One region of the Anaerobacillus alkaliphilus genome, then DNA from elsewhere that is predicted to be linked to it. Evidence: riboswitches for the same ligand, from Rfam matches in the RefSeq annotation. Region 1 holds a riboswitch; the other holds the start of a gene.
What was found. Region 1 has a riboswitch for cyclic di-GMP ahead of DS745_RS20515 (EAL domain-containing protein). Riboswitches for the same ligand answer to the same signal wherever they lie in the genome.
Positions count from the first base shown of each region.

Region 2: linked by a shared signal. The riboswitch ahead of DS745_RS21205 (sensor domain-containing protein) and the one ahead of DS745_RS20515 (EAL domain-containing protein) in region 1 are both predicted to bind cyclic di-GMP.

Region 1 is NZ_QOUX01000047.1:10,657-19,042, forward strand. Features, by position in the region: gene DS745_RS20490 (LVIVD repeat-containing protein) at 1-710, shown strand, start outside; gene DS745_RS20495 (Mpo1-like protein) at 833-1,174, shown strand; gene DS745_RS20500 (hypothetical protein) at 1,286-1,837, shown strand; gene DS745_RS20505 (DUF4269 domain-containing protein) at 1,837-2,370, shown strand; gene DS745_RS20510 (stalk domain-containing protein) at 2,456-4,042, shown strand; cyclic di-GMP riboswitch class I at 4,167-4,250, shown strand; gene DS745_RS20515 (EAL domain-containing protein) at 4,360-6,936, shown strand; gene DS745_RS20520 (SurA N-terminal domain-containing protein) at 6,975-7,637, opposite strand; gene DS745_RS20525 (2-hydroxyacid dehydrogenase) at 8,147-8,386, shown strand, end outside.
Region 2 is NZ_QOUX01000047.1:171,553-179,938, forward strand. Features, by position in the region: gene DS745_RS21180 (FdhF/YdeP family oxidoreductase) at 1-80, shown strand, start outside; gene fdhD (formate dehydrogenase accessory sulfurtransferase FdhD) at 99-872, shown strand; gene DS745_RS21190 (hypothetical protein) at 1,072-1,422, opposite strand; gene DS745_RS21195 (hypothetical protein) at 2,013-2,231, shown strand; gene DS745_RS21200 (spore coat protein) at 2,247-2,591, shown strand; cyclic di-GMP riboswitch class I at 2,835-2,923, shown strand; gene DS745_RS21205 (sensor domain-containing protein) at 3,024-5,123, shown strand; gene DS745_RS21210 (YaiI/YqxD family protein) at 5,456-5,902, shown strand; gene DS745_RS21215 (hypothetical protein) at 5,937-6,128, shown strand; gene nikA (nickel ABC transporter substrate-binding protein) at 6,851-8,380, shown strand.

The sequences.
Region 1 (8,386 bases):
TATGGCAGTTTGATCCTCGTATGCTTCCGGAAATTCCAGCAGATTTCAATGGCTATCACTGGTATGCTCCCGATGGAAAAACGAGACCAGTATTCAACCATAGTGTAATCACCGATAACAATGGTCATTATGCCTATGTGTCAATGTGGGATTTAGGAACTGTTATCTTTGATATTAGAGACCCGAAAAATCCTGTGTACTTAGGTAGAACAGATTATCGTGATAATCAAAAAGGTGCAGCTCACTCTGCAGCTTTAGCGAGAGGCGGTACGATTTTAATTGAGACTCGTGAAGTTGCCAATCCGGTAGGGGTAGGTTATGAAGATGCATACGGTTATACAAGAATTTTTGATATTAAAGACAAAAAGAACCCGGTGTTATTAAGCGAGTTTACGACAGAATTAACGTTTGATATCCCACCAACTTCAACGGGAAGAAACACGTTTGCGAAAACGGTTCATGACCCTAAAGTATTAGGAAATACTTTATACTTATCCTATTACTCAGGTGGTGTACTGGGTGTAGATATAACTGACCCGAGCAATCCTGTAGAGATTGCCCGTTACACATCAGAAAGGGCGAATGTCTGGGGCGTCTTTGTAGACCGTAATTACATTTTAGCATCTGATATGGGTCAAGGTTTAAAGGTACTATTGAGAAATAATAGTGGCAATGGTAACGAAAATAATGAAAACAAACCGATAAAGTAATATAGGAACGACCAAGTCGACGATGATTTGGTCGTTTTCTTGAATAAGAATAAGTTGCTAGAGTGTCTGAGTATGCAGAATATTCCAAATATAGTATACTTAGAGAGAAAGGAGGTTATAAAATGAAAGAATTTAAAAACTACCAAGAATTTTGGCCATTTTATCTAACGCAGCATAGTAAAAAAGAGACAAGAGCATGGCATTTTGTTGGGACAACCTTTGTATTTATTTGTATTGCTTTAGCCATTATTTTAGGAAATTCATGGATTGTTCTGCTAGCTCCTGTAATCGCTTACAGTTTTGCGTGGATATCTCACTTTTTCATTGAGGGAAATAAGCCAGCTACATTTGGTCATCCTTTTTGGTCACTTCGTGCTGACTTTCAAATGTACTTCTTTACATTATTCGGAAAGCTAAATGGTGAATTAGCCAAGCTTGAAAAGAATAAAAAAATTGCTAAATAGGTGTGAGAAAAGCAGTGAGCCAGAATTATGGTTCGCTGTTTTTTGATCACTTGAAGGAAAATAATGTTAAACTAGTAAATGAGTAATACTTGTTTAGGAGTGATGAATGATTTGGATTATAAAAAGCATTTTATTGTCGGCTTAGTGTTTAATATTATGTTAGCAAGTGTACTTGGAATTTACATTACCAAACAATCAAAAGTAGAGGATACACTTTCAACGCTTGAAAGAACCACCCTTATAGATTATGTAAAAGGCCAGGAAGCTGTGAAGTACCAGCTAGACAAAGCAATTAGGGGAGAAGAAGTGGCTATAGAAGAACTAATAATGGCAGTGTCCGTTAACTATCACCTCATTCAACTTGAAAGGCAAAGGGGCATTTCGATTCCTGCGAATATCAGTCTTTTTCATATCTCCTTACATGGATATCTCTATCAAATGATGAGAGAAATTAATGAGGGACAGGATCAAGGTCTTATGTTTGAAGAACTTTCGGTCCTTGTAGATATGCTTCAGGCTTATGAAGATGCGCAAGGTTTTACCTATGCCGATAGCACGCAAGAAATCAGCGAGAAATTAGTGAAGGCCGACGAGGAAGTTTTAACTTCATTTATCTTTAGTGAGAGGAATCCAATTTTTCATAGCAAGAGGGGTGGGTACTAATGTTTACATCAATTGACTATTTAAAATTGGGCAATGAGCGGCAACGAAGAGCGTACGATGCGATCCAAAAGGTAGGGATCATGGATAATCTCGCTATTTACACCCCGATCCTATGTGGAACTTTACCGATTGGAATTGATGTAGATGGTTCTGATCTAGACATCATTATGGAAGTTCATAATTTCAGTAGATTTAGAGAGCAAGTGAAAGATTTATACAGTCACCTCGATAATTATCGACTAAAGGAAGTAATAATTAGAGATGTACCCGTCGTAAAAGCCAATTTTTTATTTGAGGGATATGAGTTTGAATTGTTTGGTCAACCGCAGCCTGTTTTCGAACAAAACGCTTACCTTCATATGATAATTGAAGACCAACTAATAAAATGCATCCCTACCTTGAGAGATCAAGTTATCAGCTTGAAACAGCGGGGATATAAAACTGAGCCAGCTTTTTGTAAAGTATTAGGTTTAGATGAAAGTGATCCTTATCTATCTCTGATCAATTACGGTAGGAATATCTGTTTGATTTAAAAGGTAACTATTCCCAGTCGGCAATAAAGTCTATTTTACAAGTATTGTTAATGATAAAATACTTGTAAGCATGGGAGGGTTACAGATGAAAAAATACATACTAGTGCTAATAATGGTCGTAGTTTCTATTATTGGACAAGGAGCAGAAGTCTCAGCAAATGATCAAACGCTGTCTTTTCCAGATCCTAACTTAGAAAGAGCTATTAGGATTCAACTAAAAATGCCGGAAGGACCGATTACTAAGGAGGACGTAGAGAAAGTTACTGAACTAAACATTGAAGGTAGCACCGATACGCTAGAAGGAATTCAGCATTTACAAAATGTAAAGACATTAATCATAAACCATTCGATCTCTCAAGAGGATCTTAAATTAGTGGTTGGTTTAAAAAAGATAAACCATCTATCTATAGATACTAGAAGGATCAGTGATTTGCAGCTCTTACATGAGCTTCCGAAACTACAAAAACTGTCAATTTATGGATCTGAGGTACGTGACTTAGCACCAGTTCTAAATCTATCGGGAATAGAGTCATTAACGTTAGCAGCCATTCCTTTAAGTGACTTAGGTTTTCTAGTACAGATGGATTTGAGGGAATTAGTTTTAGTTGGAAACGGGCTAGAAGATCTAAAGGGTATTGAACAATTAGCCTCATTAGAAGGAGTTTCAATATGGCATAACCCAATAAAGGATTTTACTCCGTTAGAAGAGCTTCCAAATTTACAACAATTGTTACTGTATGATTACGAATTAAGAGGTAATCTTGATTTAAACCAAATTAGTAAACTAACAACATTAAGAAGTCTTAGTTTGGTTTTCATGGGCATTAAAGATATACGTCCACTTGCTTCTCTTGTTCATTTAGAAGAGTTAGATGTGAGTCAAAATAGTATAAGAAACTTATCACCGTTAGCGTCATTGACAAACCTTAAAAATCTAAATCTATCAAGTAACTTTATTCAGGATATCAACGATTTGCGATTGTTAAGAGAACTCACGGTTCTTGATATATCGTCGAATTCAATTTCGAACATCACTGTTTTGAAGGAACTTCAAGAATTACAATACTTGAAGTTTAGTTACAATCGCGTAGAGAGTATTGATCCATTAAAATATCTATTAAACTTGGAAACTATTTATGCAGACAGTAATAATATTCGTATTCTGACGCCATTAAATACGCTTCCAAGCCTGAAAACTGTATTTATCTTTAATAATCCTCTCTCTGGTAAAGAAACCGTAGAGATGATTAAGCGTCTACAGCAAAATGGTGTTGCTTTTTGGCATTCCAAAATTTATCTTCAAACGGAAATGATGTTTTGGCTTAATCAACCCAGTTGGTTACTAAACGGGAAAAATGCTGTTTTAGATCATCCACCATATCTAAAAAATAACCGTACGCTTGTCCCGATTAGGGTAATTAGTGAAGCTTTTGGAGCACATGTTCATTGGGATCCAAATGCAAAAACAGTGACGATAAAAAATGGTGGTAACACGATCGTATTAACTGTTAATGACCAACACGTACTGGTCAACGGTCAAAAGAGGTTAATCGATGTTGCACCAGAAATTAATAATGGTCGGACTTTTGTTCCAATTCGTTTTGTTTCCGAACAGTTCGGTGCCAAGGTCAACTATCAAGCCTCATCTCGAAGTATTATCATTGAAAAATAACTACTTCCGAATTTATTAATTTGAACTTGTACGAGAGGCTAGATTAATATAAAATATTGGTAATATTAAGATATTCATGGTAAAGTATTGGTAGGTCTATTTTACTAAATTTCTAATTAAATAAGAAACGTTCGGGCAAACCAACAGAAATGTTGGGACGCAAAACTATAGGGGCTACAACATTATGTTACGCCAGCCAGGTGCCGTTTTAGGAAAAACATCCTGACGGGTGTTTTTTTTGTTTTTAACGACATTCAATTTATTGATGCTTGAGTTAAACTTTGATCTTATTAATAGATGAAAGGAATTGTACGTAAATGAAAACACTCGATAAACAGGTACTAAATTCGCAGAATAACATATTAAAACAAATTGCAACGGGTAACGAATTAACAGTAATCCTAAAGAGTCTTGCTTTAGAAATAGAAACATTGATCACCGGTACTATTTGTTCAATCCTTCTTTACAACGAGCAAAATCAAACGTTGGAAAAAGGTGTTGGACCAAGCTTAGCTGATGCATATAATCAAGCGTTAGCTGGTACAAAGATTGGACCAGGAGTCGGATCATGTGGAACAGCTGCGTTTTTCATGGAAACAGTGATTGTTAAGGACATTGAAACCGATGACCGGTGGAAAAACTACAAATCGCTTGCGCTTTCCTATGGGTTAAAGGCTTGCTGGTCAAAACCGATCATTTCCTCTGAAGAAACCGTTCTGGGAACTTTTGCTCTCTATTACCGTGAAACCCGTGAACCGCTGAAAGACGAATTAGAACTATTAGAAGTGTTTGCTCACTTAGCTTCTATTGCTATTGAACAACGAAATACAGATAAGAAACTCTATGAAAGCGAAAAGAAATACCGACTGTTAGCTGAAAATGTATCAGACTTCGTGGGGATTATTGATCAGAAGGGCATTTTTGAGTATGCCTCATCTTCACATGAGAAGTATTTAGGATATACGTTGCGAGAGCTGATAGGCAAATCGATATTGGACTTTGTTCATCCCGATGATCTTCGTATTGTGAAAAGAAATTTGAAAAAGGTTCTTGAAAATCTTCAAGTAATAACCATTACTTCTCGCTTTTTACATAAACACGGCCACTGGGTGTATCTTCAAGGAAACTGTAACCCGATCATTGAAGAAGATAAGGTATGTCGTTTTGTTTATATGGCACGCGACATAACCGCACAGAAAACTGCCGAACAAGAACTTAACAAAGTACTAGTAGAGTTGGAGTCAACCCGACAAAAGTTTCATTCGTTATACCAAAATTCTTTAGATGCAATCTTTGAACTAGATCACAACGGTAAGCTTTTTAGTGTAAATCCAGCAGCGGAAACATTAACAGGGTATAGCAAAGAGGAGCTCTTAAGAATTAATAGTACAACGTTCATTGATGCCAATTCTTATCAAGAACTAGATCAAATTTTTACAGCAGTGAAACAAGGGAATGGACAACGAGTTGAAGGTGTGATTAATCATAAAGGTGGACATCAAGTGATCGTTGATATCAATATCGTTCCGATCTTTAAACACAATACTTCCGTTAGTGTGATGGCTTTCGTTAAAGATATTACAGACAAGAGAAAAGCTGAGAATGAAATCAAAGAGTTAGCCTATAAAGATCAATTAACAGGACTACCAAATCGTTATTTGTTCAGTTTGAAGCTTGAAGAGGCGATAAAAAGAGCGAGCGAGACGAAGTCGACATTAGGAGTCTTGTTTATTGATTTTGATAATTTCAAAACGATTAACGATACCCTAGGCCATCATGTTGGTGATTTATTGCTTCAAAGAGTTGTCTCGATTATGAGTTCCTGTTTGAGTGAAGGTGATGTCATCTCTCGGCAGGGCGGAGATGAGTTTTTATTACTTATCGAGAATACTAGTATTGAAGACTTATGTAGCGTTTCCGAACGGATTATTCAAAAACTAAAGCAGCCAACGTTATTAGCCGGAAATGAAGTGTATATTACACCGAGTATTGGAGTTAGTCTGTACCCTAATTATGGCATGGATGCCGAAAGTTTGATTAAGAATGCCGATTTAGCGATGTACTTAGCGAAAGATATGGGTAAAAATAACTATCAATTTTTTACAGAAAGTTTAAATGAACGAGTCATCCGCAAAGGCCAGCTTGAAAATGCCTTACGGAGAGCAATTGACCAACAGGAATTTACTCTCCACTACCAACCTAAGATTGACTTAGATTTAAACAGAGTTGTTGGAATTGAGGCACTCTTACGTTGGAATCCTATTTTTGGGTCTGTATCACCTGCAGAATTTATTCCGATCACTGAGGAAACTGGACTGATTGTTGACATTGGCGAGTGGGTGTTGAGAGAAGCCTGTACAAAAAATAAATATTGGTACGATCTCGGTTTACTCGAGGCGCCAATTGCTGTCAATGTTTCTGCACGTCAATTTATGGATCCTCATTTTATTCGTATCGTTCAAACTGTATTGAGTGAAACGAAACTTCCTTCTCATTTATTAGAAATAGAGATTACTGAAAGAGTTATGATTAACGTTAATGAAGCATCCGACATCATTAATCAACTAAGGGAGATGGGGATACAAATTACGATCGACGATTTTGGAATTGGTTATTCGTCATTAAGTATGATCAATTCGATTGACATTGATAATCTAAAGATAGATCAATCCTTTTTACATGATGTAATGAAGAATAAAAAGTCTTCAGGTTTGTTAGGAGCTATTATTCAGATGGGAAGAGAAATCGAAGCTAATGTTGTGATTGAAGGCATTGAAACAGAAGAACAAGCGAGCTTCTTAGCAGCAAAAGGCTTGATCGGACAGGGCTATCATTTTAGCTATCCGTTACCTGAGGAGAAATTTGAAAAGTATTTAGCAAAGCAAGAAGCATAAGGAAGAGGAGCCTAGGGTGACAGGCTCCTCTTTCATAGTTAAATAAGAATGTTAATCTCACTAGTTGCTTTTAATTGATCAACTAGTTCGCCAATCGACGCCTGATTTTTCTCGTCTCTAATTTCAGCTTCTAGTTGTGCATAAACTTCTTCAAGTTCAGGCATGTTTTCTGTTTGCTGCTTATACTGCTCATAGCGTTCTTCAACTTCACTAGAAGTAATGACAGGTTCAGCAATTTTATTTTCGATATACTTATTAATCGTTATCTGGCTTTTAATTTCATCTGAAAAACTAGCTAAAGTAAAGTTATTCATTTCAAGTACTTCAACGAATTCTTCTTCAGTACCATATTCTTCAATAAATAAGTCTAGCTGGGCTTGGATTTCATCTTGAGAAGCTTCAAAGCCTTCTTCAACTGCAGCTTGAGTAATAAGTGTTGAATTAACAAGCTGGTCTAATACATGTAATTTAATTTGAGCTTCTGTTTCTTCATTAATTTCTAATCCCATTTGTTGGTAAGATAATTTCACTTGTTCATATTGAAATGCTAGTGACTGTTGAGAAATAGGTTGTCCATTTACCATTGCCACTGGCTCATTTTCTTCTAATTCTGGTGTAGCTTCTTCATTTCCTCCACAGGCTGCTAGTCCAATCATTAAACATACACTCGCTAATACGGTTACTAATTTTTTCTTAATCAAAATACCACTCCTTTATTCTATGTATAAACACAAGTGTAACAAACACCTTTTTCGAAGTAAAATAAAAAGGTAGGGTTAATTCTTACATTTCTAGAAATGAATACATAGTACTGGCTTTCATATGTTGAATTATAGTAAAATATGTAAAAATCTACGAGAATATTAGGTTGAAAGTCTTTGGAGTCACAATTTTCTTCTTTGTTTCGTAAACTATAACAATGGAGTAACTTTTAGGGGGATTGGTAGGGTGCTAGAGTTCTTTCAATCATTATTTATTAAAAAATGTTACTTTTGTAAAGGGAAAAAAGGCTATTTTACAAAATATGAAGTATACGATCAAAAGGTAAATGTCTGTTATAAGTGTTTGGAATACGCAGAACGTAGAGCATTCAGGAAAATAAATTGATCTTAGGTTGCATCTGAAGAGGTGCGACTTTTCTTTTAAAACAAGGGAAAAATACTTAGAAGTCGAAATAGTAATGGTGATAAATTTACATTGGGGGCAGATGATGAATAAACAGAAAGTGTTTACAGTACAAGCTTTACCTAGCGATGTAAAAGAATATTTGAAAAAACATGTTATTTTAAATGAATGGGACCAACAAGGACCTTTGACAAGAGAGCAGCTTTTTAATGAAGTGGCAGATGTGCACGGTCTAATCACTTCTGGGACTCCTATTAACGAAGAATTGTTACAATCTGCTCCAAATCTTCGAGTCGTTAGTACAGTTTCGGTTGGTTACAATCAT
Region 2 (8,386 bases), 160 kb from region 1:
AAGCAGAACGTTTTCATGCCAGAAAAGATGTGAATTACTTAGAAAAACGGATTGAAGATCTTGAAACAGAGGTTAGCTAAAGGAGGCTTTTCTCCATGATGGAAAGTCGAAAAATTAGGAAATTCAATGGTCATACGTTTGAAGAAGTCGACGACGTGATCGCCATCGAGTATCCATTAACGATCGTTGTCGACGGGGAAGAGTTTGCGACAATGGTATGTACCCCTGACCATTTAGATGAATTAGTGATTGGTTTTTTAGCTTCAGAAGGAGTCATTCGTTTAATTGAAGATATAGAGGCTTTATCGATTGATGAAGATCGCGGTTTTGCTTATGTGGAGTTAGTACAAAAGCAGACCTTTAGCAAAGACTTTTATTCAAAACGATTTATTGGCGCATGCTGCGGGAAAAGTAGACAATTTTACCTTCATAACGATGTGAAAACAGCGAAAACGTTTATGAAGAATATTGAAGTTTCCGTCTCGCATTGCTTTGCCTTAATGAAAAAAATGCAAGAGGAATCCACAGACTTTCAACTAACTGGCGGACTTCATAATGGATCTCTTTGTACGAACAATCAAATCTTGCTATCAAGATCTGATATAGGAAGACATAATGTGTTAGATAAAATACACGGATACTGTTTAAAAAATAAAGTTTCGATCACTGACAAAATGATTGCCTTTAGCGGAAGAATTTCATCTGAAGTTTTGTTAAAGGTTTCAAAAATCGGAGTGGGCATTATTCTGTCAAAGTCGGCCCCAACAACATTAGCAATTAATCTAGCGAATGACTTAGGCATTACCGCTATTGGGTTTGTCCGTGGACAAAGTTTAAATGTTTATAGTCATCCAGAGAGGATTGTTTTGTAGAGAGGGGACGGAAGGACAGGTTCATTGTATTATATTATCCTGGTGCCTTTTCCCTGGCACCGTTCGTGGACAAATCAGTCGATTAGTCCACTTGGTAAGGACATTTCAAAAAACCTTCTAGGAGCAAAGGTGGGTGCCTACCCAGTCCGAACGTATCGGGGGTCAGGCACCTTAATTTTAATAAAGGGGGGTGTAAAGCTTAGTAATAAGGGTAGTAAGGATATGGTTGTGGGAAAATGTATGGCAATAATGCTAAAGTGGCTAACGCTGGAAAAGGATATACTTGGCGTCGGAAACGTCTAAATCTTCTTCTAGGACGTCCATAGCCATAATCATAACCATACCCATAATATTGACGTTCATTCTCACGTTGCTCTGGTTCATCCATAACATCCTCGCCAACAAGCACGGTAACTCCATCCTGACCTACATTTTCAATAATCCCATCAAATGTACTCCCATCTGCAATTGTAAAAGAACAGTGATAATTTAAATATTTATGACAGAGTTGCGGTAACTGCTGTGAGTAACTGTAATTATGTCTATCCATTAAAGACTCACTCCTTTCAAGGTCATGATATTCACCCATTGAAAAAAGGTACCTATCGGTAAACAGTTTTTTTTATTAGACAACATAGGTAAATGCCAGAGCCCTGGTCCGGGACATCTTCACCGTTTCTGGGGCCATCCACCAATTACATTTTAATAGGGCCCATCATTTCCCTCCAATTTAGGTGCCTATTTAGCTGTTTCAGGAATTTACTATGTGTTTTTTAAGTAATTTTGGTTTACGTAGAATTGGAGGTTCGTGTGGTGTTTTATAAATAATATGAGCATTTAGATATAAATACTCGTTTTAAAATTGGTTATAAAGAATTTATATTTTATTTTATTTTATTGGTATAGTTTTGTGGATTATACTCACATATAGTAAATAGTATTTGATATATTCATTTAGAAGTAATATCCATTTCGCTGATTTTTTTGTTGTTTTCTTTTTCCATTGAGACAGAGGGACATCCTTGCCGATTTTAACTGTGGAAACATTCGCTAAGCATCTAACAAGAAAATTAATTTTATTGGGTGTAAGTAATCTACAACCAGAGGGAATATTAAGCTCGATAAAGGAGGGATAAATCTATGCAACCATTAACAACAAAAGAGTTAGAATACATTGTCGATAGTATGTCAAACGAAGATTTGTTAATTAAGCAATGTGTAGCAATCATTGGAAGTACTCAAAATCAAAATGTTAAGCAAGTATGCCAAACAATGGTAAATCAACATCAACAGCATTATCAACAGCTAATGAACGTAATGCAGCAACATCAATCCATGGGAACTAGTCAGACTCAGTAGAAAGGAGAGATTATCATGCAACAACAGCAAATGAATCAACCATCGAATCAACAAATGCAACATATGCCAATATTACAAGATCCGGACATCGTGTATTCTTATTTAGCTGATTTAAAGCGAACAGCTAGAGAATATACGACTGCTGTGACAGAGTCTAATTGTCCTGAAGTCCGTCAGCAATTTGAACAGCTTTTACAAAGTTGCCTTCAAATGCAAGGCCAAGTTTATCAACTTATGTCTCAACAAGGTTGGTACAACACTTCATCTTCAGTGCAAAGCCAAGAGATTATGAAACAAATAACAACTTATCAACAAACCCAACAAAAAACACAGCAGTTAGTTCAAAAATTCGTTCAATAGTTGGTGTAGACACCCTTAGTTATTAAATAAATCATTTGTCAGTCTTGAAAAAAATTTAAAGATAGGAGGAACAGACTGTTCGGTTTGTTCCTTCTTTGTTGTCTGTAGGATAGAGGGACAGGAACATTGTCTAGACTTCAGCTTTCCTCCATGGTGTGAGTGAGACAAGGGACCTGTCCCCTTGTCTATAACTGCCAGTAATCTCCTGAATTAGGAAATGCTGAGTTTGACGGTCGATTAGATTAACATTAAAATTAAATTTATGTACAAAATGTGAAGACACAAAGCCACGGGTCTATGATGATAAGAGTTATGATAGCCTGGCTGCTGGAGACGATGATCAAATACTCCTTCATACAAGGAGTATTTTTTTTACTAAGATAAATGATTGTCGTTTTTAGAAATGTTCAACTTAGTTAGGAGGATAAAAGTTTGAAAGAACTTGATTACCAAGCAAATTCTAATGAGCAAAAAGTTCAACCTAACGTTGAGCAAGACCTCATCAATCAAATTTTATTTGAACAAAATCCTGATTTAATAGCTCATGTTAACTTACAAGGTAAGTTTGTTCATGTCAATAAATCGTTTGAATACGGCCTGGGATATTCCAAAGAAGAATTACTGGGAAATGATTTTAGTAGACTAGTACACCCTGATGATATTGAAAAGGTATGGCAGCAGTTTGAGATTGGTGTAAAGGGAATAGCTAAAGATTATGACATTGTTCTAGTTCATAAAAACAAAGAACTCATCTACGGATTTATCACTTGTCTTCCAATTAGTATTAATTCCAAAGTTGTAGGAATTATAGCCATAGTGAAGAATGTTTCGGATAAAGTAGCAACACAAAAACTGTTACAAAGTTCTGAAATGAAATATCGAAGTATTGTAGAAAACTCTAATTTAGGCGTATTTATTTCCGTAGAAGGATCCTTGGTATTTACGAATTATCAGTTAAATGACTTGTTGGGTTATGAGCAACTGATTCATACCTCTCTATGGAGTTACGTAGTGTTAGAGGATCGTACCGCCATTCTAAACCAAGTGAAACAATTAGAAATAGGACAGTCGGAAAAAAACATTTATGCAAAAGCTGTCCATCTAGATGGTTCTCTTTTAGATGTAGAATTGCATGTGTCAAAGATTATCTATGAAGGGCAATCTGCCATACTCGGAACTGTCATGGACATAACCGAAAAGAAAAAACTATATGAGCTTAACGAATATTTTGCCTATCATGATCCATTAACGGACCTACCTAATCGCAGAATGTTTGAAAAAGAACTTCAAAATCAATTGCTGCTAGCAACCAACAGTCGAAATTCATTTGCGCTTATTGCGTTAGATTTGGATCGTTTTAAATATATTAATGACTCTTTAGGACATGAAGCTGGTAGTGCGGTATTACGAATGGTGACAGATCGATGGAAGCAAATAATACCAAAAAACAGTTTCCTGGCTCGAGTAGGGGGAGACGAATTCTTTTTAATTGTTCCTGGGGCAAATGATACCATTCAAGAAGTAGCAATATCCTTACTTACAACGCTACATGAACCTTTTCAATACAATCATTATGAGTTTACAGTAACGACAAGTGTTGGGATTACGTTCTATCCATATCATGGGACGAATGCTAACTCTCTTATTAAAAATGCGGATGCCGCCTTGTATTATGCAAAGGAAAATGGCAAAAATAATTATCAAATTTTCACACAATCCATGAATGAAAAGACAGAGAAGAATTTTCGGTTAGAAAATGAACTTCGACAAGCTTTACGCTATCAGGAATTTGAGGTCTTCTATCAACCTAGAGTAGATACAGAAGGAAAACTTATTAGTGCAGAGGCTTTACTTCGCTGGAAGCATAAGGAAAGAGGATTTGTTCCACCAAGTGATTTTATTCCGATAGCGGAAGAAACAGGATTGATCATTCCGATAGGTAACCTAGTCCTTAATAAAGTCTGTCAATATATCGTGGAGCTAAAAAGGCAGGGGTATCCGGTAGTACCGATATCCGTTAACATATCAGCAAAACAATTTATGCAAGTAGAATTTATCAGGGAGATTGAGAGTATTCTACATCAAACTGAAGTTGACACTAGGTATTTAGAGTTTGAAATTACAGAAACATTGCTAATTCTTGATGAAAATCGAGCACGCGACACTCTTTCTGATATCCAACAACTCGGTATCCGCGTATCTTTGGATGACTTTGGAACAGGTTATTCATCGTTAGGATATCTAACACAGTTCAGCCATTTAATTTCTGCGATTAAGATTGATCGATCATTTTTCTTTCAGTTCAATGAGAAAAATAAGCAAATTGTAAAAATGATCATTCGTTTAGCACAGGAATTACATTTACGCGTTGTCGCTGAGGGTATTGAAAAATCAGCCCAGCTAAATTTTCTTAAAAATGAAGATTGTCACGAAATTCAAGGATATTTATTTAGCCCGCCTGTACCTAGCAATCATTTTCTTGATTTTGTAGTCATAGGACATATAAGCACTAATAGTGAGTCAACAGGGTAAAAGAGAGTTATGAAAAAGTGAACTAGGATGAGGAGCAAACTGTCAGTTTGCTCCTCTATTTGTTGTTGTGTGAAACAGAGGATAGGTAGGAACCTTGTCTTAGCCTCAGCTTTCCTCCATGGTGTGAGTGAGACAAGGGACCTGTCCCCTTGTCTTTTCCCCTTGTCTTTTAGTTTATTGATTTATTTGCTAACACAATTCTATAAAGTATAATAAAGAGAAATATAGAAAAAGGGAGAACTCTTGTCATTTTCACAAAAGTCACCAGCCCGTCTATAGTTGAAAAAGATTAAGTTAAATAGTAAGTCGAACTTCTTAACAGGAGGAGAACTATGAAGATTTATGTGGATGCAGATGCTTGTCCGGTGAAAGATATTATTATTTCTGAAGCAAGGAATCTTGAAATTCCGGTTATCCTTGTGACAAGCTTTTCTCATTTTTCTAATGCAGAACAGCCATCAGGAGTGGAAACCATTTATGTTGATTCTGGAGCAGATGCTGCCGATTATCGGATTGTGAAGTTAGTGGAAAAAGGGGATATTATCGTGACGCAAGATTATGGACTTGCTTCGCTTGGTTTAGCAAAAGGGGTTATCGTCCTCCACCATAAAGGATTTAGATATACAAATGATAATATTGACCAATTATTACAAACTCGTTATTTAAGTGCAATGGCTAGAAAAGGCGGACAGCGAACGAAGGGACCAAAGCCTTTTACTGCAGAAGACCGGGACCAATTTAGGAAGCTTTTTAAACAGGCAATTTCTCTTGCAAATTAGGCTAATTAAGAAATTCAGAAAGGGGATAAATATTTTGAAGTATATAAAATCGCAAATGCAACAACTAATTAAGGAAAACAAAGAGCTGCATACACGCTTTAAAGAACTGAAGGTTGAGCATGATCTCGAAAAAAACAATGCACTCAAGGCCTTGTACCATTCAGAAGTTGCGGATGGTGGAAAGTATCAGGCCGCTTACCAAGCACTTGATCAGTACAAAAAGTAGAAGCTAATATCTTATTTGTACCTGGATGGTGAAGTAGGTTGCTGCAAAGCACAACGATACTACTCGGCGAAAATGTTATTCCACAACTAGGTAAATTTCGGAGAACTAAAGTCTAATTCCTCAGATAGAAAAGAGGGGTTAGGCTTTTTTGCTTTAATACCGCTGGAGCAGTCGGGGGCAGACTACACTTTAACGTTCCTATACATAAGGATGGTCTTGAACAATGGCTAAAAAGTATTCTATCGAATGAAAGGCTTTATTGAGTTTATTAAATCTCCTGGACAAACGATTAACTTGCAATATTCATTCGGTGGGGGAACATATCTACCTATCAACTTGAATCTTCCTAAAACGCTTGTCATTATAGGGAACCAATAGACTTTAGAAGAACATCTTCTCAGAGCTTGGAGAAATAAATAAAATATAATTTGGGGTTGGCACAGTGATAGTGCCAAGGAACATGTCCACTGTTCTACTACTAATTTATCATATTTTAATAGATAATCATAATCATTACTATTTATATTGACATTATAGAAAGCTATCGTATATAGTAAATCTTGCAAACAATAATCATTACGTTTAGTAGTTATCTCTTAAGGAAAATTATTTTTTGAATGGAATACTAAACTATAAATCGTAATAATTCTAGTTATGTAGAATTATTATGAAGATTACTATTTTTATTTTACTAAAGAATATTAATTAAGGAGAATACACACATGCTTAAAAAAGTTGTACTGTTTATGATTTTCACCATATTTTTTGCTGTGGCTGTCGGCTGCAGTAGTGACAGTGGAGCAAAAACTTCAGGGGGGAATGAGGAAAAGTCCTTAACGTTGTTGTATAGTTTCGCTTCTAAAACCATTGATCCGCACCAAGATGCTATGGGGGTTCGGTCAGGTATTTCCGAAACGTTAGTGAGAATTGATGGAGATTTGAATATCCAACCATGGTTAGCAAAATCTTGGGAGCAAACGGACGAGAGAACGTGGACATTTACACTAAGAGACGGGATAACTTTCCACGATGGATCATCCGTTACTGGGGAAACAGTAAAAGCATCCTTTGAAAGATTATTAGACGTTAATACGGCTATTGCATCTAATTTAAAAATTGAGTCAATTGAAGCAAATGGACAAGAAATTACGTTTGTTACGTCACAAGAGCATCCTGCTTTTATCTCGGAACTTGTACATACGCATACTTCCGTAATAAAGGTAGACGCTGAAAATATTAGTGAGAAGCCAATTGGAACAGGACCTTTTAAGGTCATTAATTTCACGACAGAAGCAGAAATCAACCTTGAAAGATACGAAGGATATTGGGACGGAGCGGCTAACTTAGATAAGGTGACAGTTAAATTTAACACCGACGGAAATGTTCGTGCTATGGCGCTTCAATCTGGAGAGGTGGATATTGCCTACCATCTACCACCAGAAGCATTAAGTCCTATTGAAAATCATAAAAACCTTAGGGTAGAGTCAGTTTCTAGCTTACGTGTTCATTTTCTACTTTATAATGCTCAAAGTCCTTTGTTACAAGATTTAAAGGTACGAAAAGCATTGGATTTACTTGTGAACCGTCCTGTGTCTGTATCGGAAATTATGAATGGTCATGGCACTGCGGCCCACGGACCATTCCATCCTGACTTTGCTTTTGCAGGGGAAAATCAACTCGAAGGGTATAATCCGGAAAAAGCAGAAGCATTACTTAAAGAGGCAGGTTATGAGAGAAATGAAGCTGGTAAACTAGCAAAGGATGGAGAAACACTAACGCTTACCTTAGCAACTTATCAGGGAAGACCAGAAATTCCACTTATGGCCCAGTATTTCCAAGGAGAAGCTGCTAATTTAGGAATTGACGTGAACATCGTTACCATCGAAAGTATCGATAGTTATTTATGGGAGCAACAGGATAAGTGGGATATTGTTACCTATTCCAATTTGACTGCTCCACGTGGTGATGGGGGTTATTTCTTCAATGTTGCCTATCTACCAGAAGGGTCATTGAACCCAGGGCAAATAAACATACCTGAGCTAAATGAATTAACAAAAACGCTTAATGTTACATCTGATCCGGATCAACGTGTAGCCCTTAAGAAGAAGGCTGTTAGCATGATTCAACAAGAAGTTCCACAGTCGTTTATATTACACCCTCATATCATTGTTGGAGTAAATGAAAGAGTGAAGAACTGGAGTCCTGGTTCAGAAGAGTATTACTTTATTACGAATAAAATGGATGTAGAATAAGGAAAA